2 linked regions of the Dyadobacter chenhuakuii genome follow. The protein of the gene in region 1 interacts with the protein of each later gene in a pairwise test. Links are inferred from orthologs where the notes say so. Each region holds a gene or a part of one and is shown in the gene's direction. Other genes may lie near its edges. The genes, in order: ruvA and ruvC.

Region 1 (3,253 bases):
GCGACCGGCCGTGAATTTGGTCTTTATCAGGACAAATACATTGACGAACGCTTCGAGCCTGTGAAAGCGACCGAGGCTGCCTGCCGTTATCTGAAACAACTTTACAATATTTTTGGTGACTGGGAGCTTGCATTGGCTTCCTATAACACAGGCCCGGGCAATGTGAAACGCGCCATGCGCCGCTCACGCGGAACCACGTTCTGGACCATCTACAATGTCCTTCCCCGCGAAACCCGCTCATATGTTCCGCAATACGTTGCGATGAACTATATGATGAACTATGGTAACGACCACGGCATTTACCCGGCCCAAACCGAGTTCCAGATCCCTAACGACACCATTCATATCAACGGCTATATTGATTTGCTGGCATTCTGCAAGAACAGCAACATCAATTTTGATGACATTAAGAAATTAAACCCGCAAATCACCAAAACGTCCCTGCCGGACCAGACCCGGGATTTCGTACTCAAAGTGCCGAGTATGCAATACACTTACCTGGTTAGCAACCGGAACTCCATTATGGATTCCTGCACCCGCAGATTGCTTCTTCAACCGAATGTAATGGTTGCAAAGCTGGATAGCACTGCATTAGACTCGATGGGTAAAAATCCTGCTTTTCCTTATGCCACAATGGTTAGCCAGCAATCAACTTCGGAGTACGACGAAGATCTGGATGAAGAGCATGACGAAATAGTTTTACAAAAGACACGTACAAAAAGAGCTACACACACCGTTAGAAGAGGAGAGAGTTTAAACTCGATCTCAAAGAAATACAGAGTGTCGGTTTCTGAGCTTAAAAAATGGAATCATTTACGCCGCACCAACATTGCCAGGGGTCAGCGTCTGGTGATTCTGAAAGAAGTGAAAGAGCCCGTTCGCGCTGCGAGAGTTGCAGCAAATTCGACTCCAGCGGTTAAAAAGGAAATTGTAAGAAATGACAGGCATACTAAAAAGCGTTACCATACAGTTCAGAAAGGGGATACGCTCTGGATTATTTCACAACGTTACGGACTGGAAATAGGACAATTGAAAAAGAAAAACAGAATCAGAGGAAATGCGATTAAACCAGGCCAAAAATTGATCGTTTCCAGCTAGTGAACAAGAGTCAATTACACATACTATTTATATGATTGCCTACGTTAACGGAACTGTAGTCTACAAAGATCCGGCTTATGCCATTATTGATGTAAACGGATTAGGCTATGAAGTTCGGATTTCATTACAAACCTATACTTCACTGCCTGAACTGGGCGAGCGTTGCAAACTTGTAACGTACCTGAATATACGGGAAGACGCCCACATACTATACGGGTTTTGGGGAAGTGATGAGAAAAAGCTTTTCCTAGACCTGATAGGCATTTCGGGTGTAGGGCCATCAACGGCCCTGGTTATGTTATCGTCGCTTTCTTCATCGGAAATACGACAAGGAATAATAGATGAAGACCTGCGATTGATCCAGTCAATTAAAGGCATCGGGTCCAAAACTGCTCAGCGCGTAATACTTGAATTAAGGGATAAAATTCGCAAGGAAGATCTGGTGTCTACCGGTCCGAGGACCATAGACAATCCTTCCGGCACTGTGAAAAGTGAGGCGCTTGCTGCACTGGTTACACTGGGAATTCCCAAAGCCACCGCAGAAAAAAGTCTTGACGCTATCATCAAGCGTGAAGGTCAGGCGGTCACCGTTGAGAATCTTATTAAGTTGGCACTTCGATAACCGAACTGTAATGATATTTGGTAAAAAAATTTACGATAGTAAAGTCGTTTTGATGGATTTGATTGTAGCTGCAACCTTCTCTAAATAAGTATTATACCTTGTCATCAACGATTTACTCCTTTCTTTTTAAGGCATTAACCATATCAACAGGCGCTGTTCTGTTAGCGAATGTATCCGTTGATATGGACGAACCTTATTCCGGGCAGGCGCAGGACTGGGCAATTATTGCCGATACTGTAAGAGAAGATACTTCCAAAAAGAAAATAGATAGGTCTGGTAGTCAGCTTATTATGCGTTGGAAAGATTTTTATTCCAACCGCATTGCTGAACCAAGGCCACGCTCCCCGTTTTATCTCCGTGATCCGGCCAATGTATCCATTCAACTGGACAGCGCTGGTAAAGTAGCCGTTTCCGAAAGCATACAGACCCCGACTGGTAACTTCAATTACCGGGCGCCGGAACGGATGGATCTTTCCACTTATGACAAGATTCAGGAAGATCGTGCATTCAAAAGTCTGCTGCGCGAATATGCTGGCAGGCAGGATGGAAAAAGTGCCATGGGGTCGCGGGGGCTATTGCCTAAACTGGACATTCCGCCTGGACTTTCCAAGTTGCTGGGAGATGATTTTATCAATTTCAAACCCACCGGTTTTGTGTCGCTGGATCTGGGCTTAATGCACCAGTTCCTTGATAACCCGGCCATCCCGATACGGCAACGCAGGAATACGCAGTTCATTTTTAATGAGCAGATCAGCATTAATTTTGATGCAAGGCTAGGTGATCAGCTTGGTTTCCAAACCAACTTTGATACAAAGGCTAATTTCAACTTTGAAAATGCCATTAAGCTGAATTATAAGAACCCGGAAGAAAGTTTTATCCGGAAAATTGAAGCAGGTAACATCAACTGGGCCATTAACAGCCAGCTGATTCCCGGCGTTCAGAACCTTTTTGGTTTGAAAACGGACCTTCAATTCGGCCGGTTAAGCGCAACTGTTGTAGCCTCGCAGCAGAAATCCAGTAAAGAGAGAATTGTTTTAAGAGGAGGGGCGCAAAGCAGGGATTTTGAGTTACGTGCCGATACTTACGACGAAAACCGAAATTTCTTCCTGTCGCAATATTTCCGGAACATTTACGAGAGCTCGTTGAAGAACACGCCAACCATTACATCGGGCGTGACGGTTACGCGTATGGAGGTGTATGTTACTAACCGCACCACCACAACGGAATCGCTCAGAAACGTTGTCGGTTTCGCGGATTTGGGAGAACCTGCTCCCTATAAGTCGGCTAATCCAAGTTTACAGCCTATCCGTTCTACTTCGCCTGCTGACAATGCGGCCAATGGTCTTTATAAATCATTGACAACTAATGAGTCGTTCCGGCAGGTTGATAACACCAATAGTGCGATTACGAGCCTGGGACTGGAAAAAGCGGTTGATTATGAATTGCTGAGAGGAGCCAAAAGGCTGATCGCTGATCGTGACTACACATTTCACCCACAGCTTGGTTACATCTCCTTAACCAATGCATTGAGAA
Region 2 (3,295 bases), 1.3 Mb from region 1 along the record:
CGCGGCAATCGCCGTCGGTGGTGACGATTAAGTTGCCTTTTGCACGTGATATGGCCGTTTCAATCGACCGCTTTTTGGGAGAGGTCGTAGCCGTGTCGGGCAGCGTGATCAGATGAAGGTTTACCTGCGATTTGGCAGCAAGCGCCTGGACGATCGCCGCAGTGCGGTCGGTGGAGTTGTCGTCCATGATGAGTACTTCGAATTGCTCATGCGGGAAATGTTGCTTATCCAGATCATTGAGCAGCAAACCAATGTTATCCTCCTCATTCCGCACCGGGACAATGACCGTGATGAAGATCCGTTTATCAAACTTAAAAACACCCGATGGCTTGATCCGATTCCAGAAAAAGGTAAGAATGAATGTAAAGACCGAGTAACTCAAAATGACGAGCCAGAGTAGGGGAATCAGCCAGGAAGTTATATAATGGGTTGTCATTGAATTAGTTATTGGAGCCGGAAAATTTCATCTTACTCCATTTATATTTCCAGATCAGGAAAATCCCGATCAGGATCGGTCCGAGCACATTGAGTATCCAGACCAAAAAAGTTGCCGCGATAATCTCGTCCGCAGGCAAATGATATTGTTTAAAAACCAGCAAAGCAGTGAATTCCCTCAGCCCAAGATCACCCAGCACATTGATAGCCGGGATCAGCGTTTTGGCCAGAAAAATCAACGAAACCGCAGAGGCGAGTTCAAGCGCAGGAACGGGAAAGTTGAAAAGGGATAGCGCCAGGACGAACTGGCTCAGGAACACGGCGTAACGCAGCGACCCATATAACGTAGAAACACCAATATCCCATGCAGCGTAATTGCCGATAATGCGAAGATAAGTGTGCATTTTCTGGAAAACTTTGCGCCTAGGATGCCAGTCGGTGAGTGGTTTGCGGAACTGTATAACCAAAATCCCGGAAATAATCACCACGGCAAGGACTACATTAATCACCTGTTTGCTTTGCAGAGAAAGCCCTATTTTTTCCTGCAAATGAAACCAGCCCACCGCACCGGCCACCACGGAAATGTAAAACTGAATGCCATTGGAAACAATCGCTGCTCCAATCGCTTCCAGCCGCCGGTCCGACTTCAATGCAGCCACGCGCCCGATGGTGTCGCCAAGCTGCGCCGGGGCCGCAACGCCAAATGCAAGGCCGGTTAATGTGCCCCGAAATGCGTCCCGGAAGCTGATATCAACCACTTTTTTTGCCAGTTGCTGCCATTTCAAACTTTCAAGCGCCCAGTTGACGGGCACCAGCAGCAGCATAATAAACAAGATCGGGAAATGATCAACCACAAGGATATCATGAAAAACAGCGCCGACGTCGCCGATGCCTTTTTGCTCATTCCGGAATGTTTTATAGATGTAACTCAGGATCAGGAGCGTGATGATGAGCTTGCCCAGCCAGAGGAGGTTTTGCAGGTTTCTTTTTTCTTTGGCAGGGGAGAGTTCCTTATCTTGCACCATGATTAAAATGCAGCAAACCGACGCTACCGAAAAAGTGATTATTGGAGTCGATCCCGGCACCCAGGTGATGGGTTACGGGGTGATTTCGGTGAAAGGCCAGCACATTACTTTGGTTCAATATGGTGTGATTCATCTGAGCAAATATACTACGCACGAGTTGAAGTTAAAGAAAATCTTTGAGCGCATCACCCAGCTCATCGAGGAATATCTGCCCGACGAAATGGCGATTGAAGATCCATTTTACGGCAAAAATCCGCAATCCATGCTCAAACTTGGCCGCGCGCAAGGCGTGGCGATGGCCGCCGCCCTCGCCAGGGACATTCCGATCGTCGAATATTCGCCTAAAAAGGTTAAACAGTCGGTGACAGGCAGCGGAAGCGCTTCCAAGGAGCAGGTTGCCTATATGCTGGAAAAAATCCTGAACATGGAACTGAGCCGCGAATTTATGGACGCCACCGACGGAATCGCGATTGCCATTTGCCACCAATATCACGCCAATTCACCTGCTTCTGTTTCAGCCGGCTCTTCCAAAAAATCTAAAAAAGGCGGCTGGGGCGCGTTTGTAAGCGAGAATCCGCAGCGCGTTAAATAACCTCAGCGTACCATTCTCAGTGTTTTCGTCACATTGCCGGCTTTGAGCTGATAAATGTAAATCCCCGATGGAAGCAACGGCCCGTCAAGCTTCGCAATGTGCCAGCCCGCAGGAAATTTGCCGTCTGCTAATAATTTGATCCTTTGTCCTTTAACATTATATAAGGTCAATGTCATCTGTTCATCAGCGGGGAGGAAAAAAGCAATGTCCGTGCTCGCACCGGCTGGGTTAGGAACATTCTGCATCAAAGTAACTTCATCAGGCCTGTTAGCATTGGGAGATGCCATGATTTTGAATGCAACACTTTCATTGCTAGTCACTTCCGGTTCTGTGGTTGCGGTTCTCAGCTGGTAAGTGCCGCCCATAATGTCTGCTGGAATCGTTAGGGTGTAAGCCCTGCCCGTCATGTTCACGCCGGTAATTTTTGTGATTGCGTTGTTGGCGGTGTTGCGCAGGACAAAGGTGGTTTCGTTATTTTTTCCAAAAGTCGTGTTTGTGGTCAGCGTCACGGTTATTTCTTCGCCGGCATTGTAGGATGCTTTGGGCTGGAAGCGCTGGAACTCGTTTTCCTGAAACGAGTGGATTTCGCCTCCGGTTGTGAGAATCAACAGCTTATCATTGAAAATAGTAATGTCAAACGGCTCTTTTAGTATATTCAGGCCATCGGCATAAGCGGTTGTTTTTTGGTCTTTATACCTAATCAATGCATGCGGCTCGTAATTCTGATCGGGATAACCGTAAGCAGCCGCCCACATTTGATTGTTTTTGTCAAAAATGATTTTTCGGATCATGTAACCTGGCAATGAGAAGAGCGGCTCCCAGGTTTCGGAATTTTTTCTCAGTTTCGAAACACCCCATTCACCATAGGCAAAAAGATTCTGCTGGCTGTCAAAAGCAATGCCTGCAATGCCTGGATAACCATTCAAATGAGGCTGCGGAGCCCAATGATTATCTTTAAATGAATAGACCAGGCCACCCTCCATTACTGCCCATGCATTATCCGCGGCATCCGCTGCAACGCAAATCACGTGATTGCTGCCAAGGACATCCTGGCCGTAAAATGTCCATTCGCCATTCAGGAACCGCCCGACGCCGCGGTCAAATGTTTTGAAAAATACACCCGTTGAAGCGGTGATCACAAGCGGCGCTAATTCGTCCGAGAAAAACTTTTCGTTGGCAAAACTTCTGTCATATGTTCCGTCGACCTTGCGTTTGAGCAACGCATTGAAGCTCATCGCGAAAA

Evidence for each region.
Region 2: the proteins of ruvA (region 1) and ruvC interact in binary tests that used the Escherichia coli proteins (3 or more experiments, as listed by UniProt). The link is inferred for Dyadobacter chenhuakuii from one-to-one orthologs.

The regions. Positions count from the first base shown.
Region 1 is NZ_CP098805.1:3,596,479-3,599,731, reverse strand. Bases 2-2,924 are described here. They hold ruvA (Holliday junction branch migration protein RuvA), read left to right. Parts: upstream 2-1,129; coding sequence 1,130-1,720; downstream 1,721-2,924. Other genes in these bases: sov (T9SS outer membrane translocon Sov/SprA), read left to right, coding at 1,819-2,924; NFI80_RS14845 (lytic transglycosylase domain-containing protein), read left to right, coding at 2-1,098. Outside these bases: more of NFI80_RS14845, read left to right, coding at 1-1; more of sov, read left to right, coding at 2,925-3,253. UniProt on the Escherichia coli protein: The RuvA-RuvB-RuvC complex processes Holliday junction (HJ) DNA during genetic recombination and DNA repair.
Region 2 is NZ_CP098805.1:2,290,937-2,294,231, reverse strand. The notes cover bases 295-3,259. They hold ruvC (crossover junction endodeoxyribonuclease RuvC), read left to right. Parts: upstream 295-1,467; coding sequence 1,468-2,052; downstream 2,053-3,259. Other genes in these bases: NFI80_RS09455 (zinc-dependent metalloprotease), read right to left, coding at 2,055-3,259; NFI80_RS09465 (lysylphosphatidylglycerol synthase transmembrane domain-containing protein), read right to left, coding at 441-1,460; NFI80_RS09470 (glycosyltransferase family 2 protein), read right to left, coding at 295-436. In the rest of the region: more of NFI80_RS09470, read right to left, coding at 1-294; more of NFI80_RS09455, read right to left, coding at 3,260-3,295.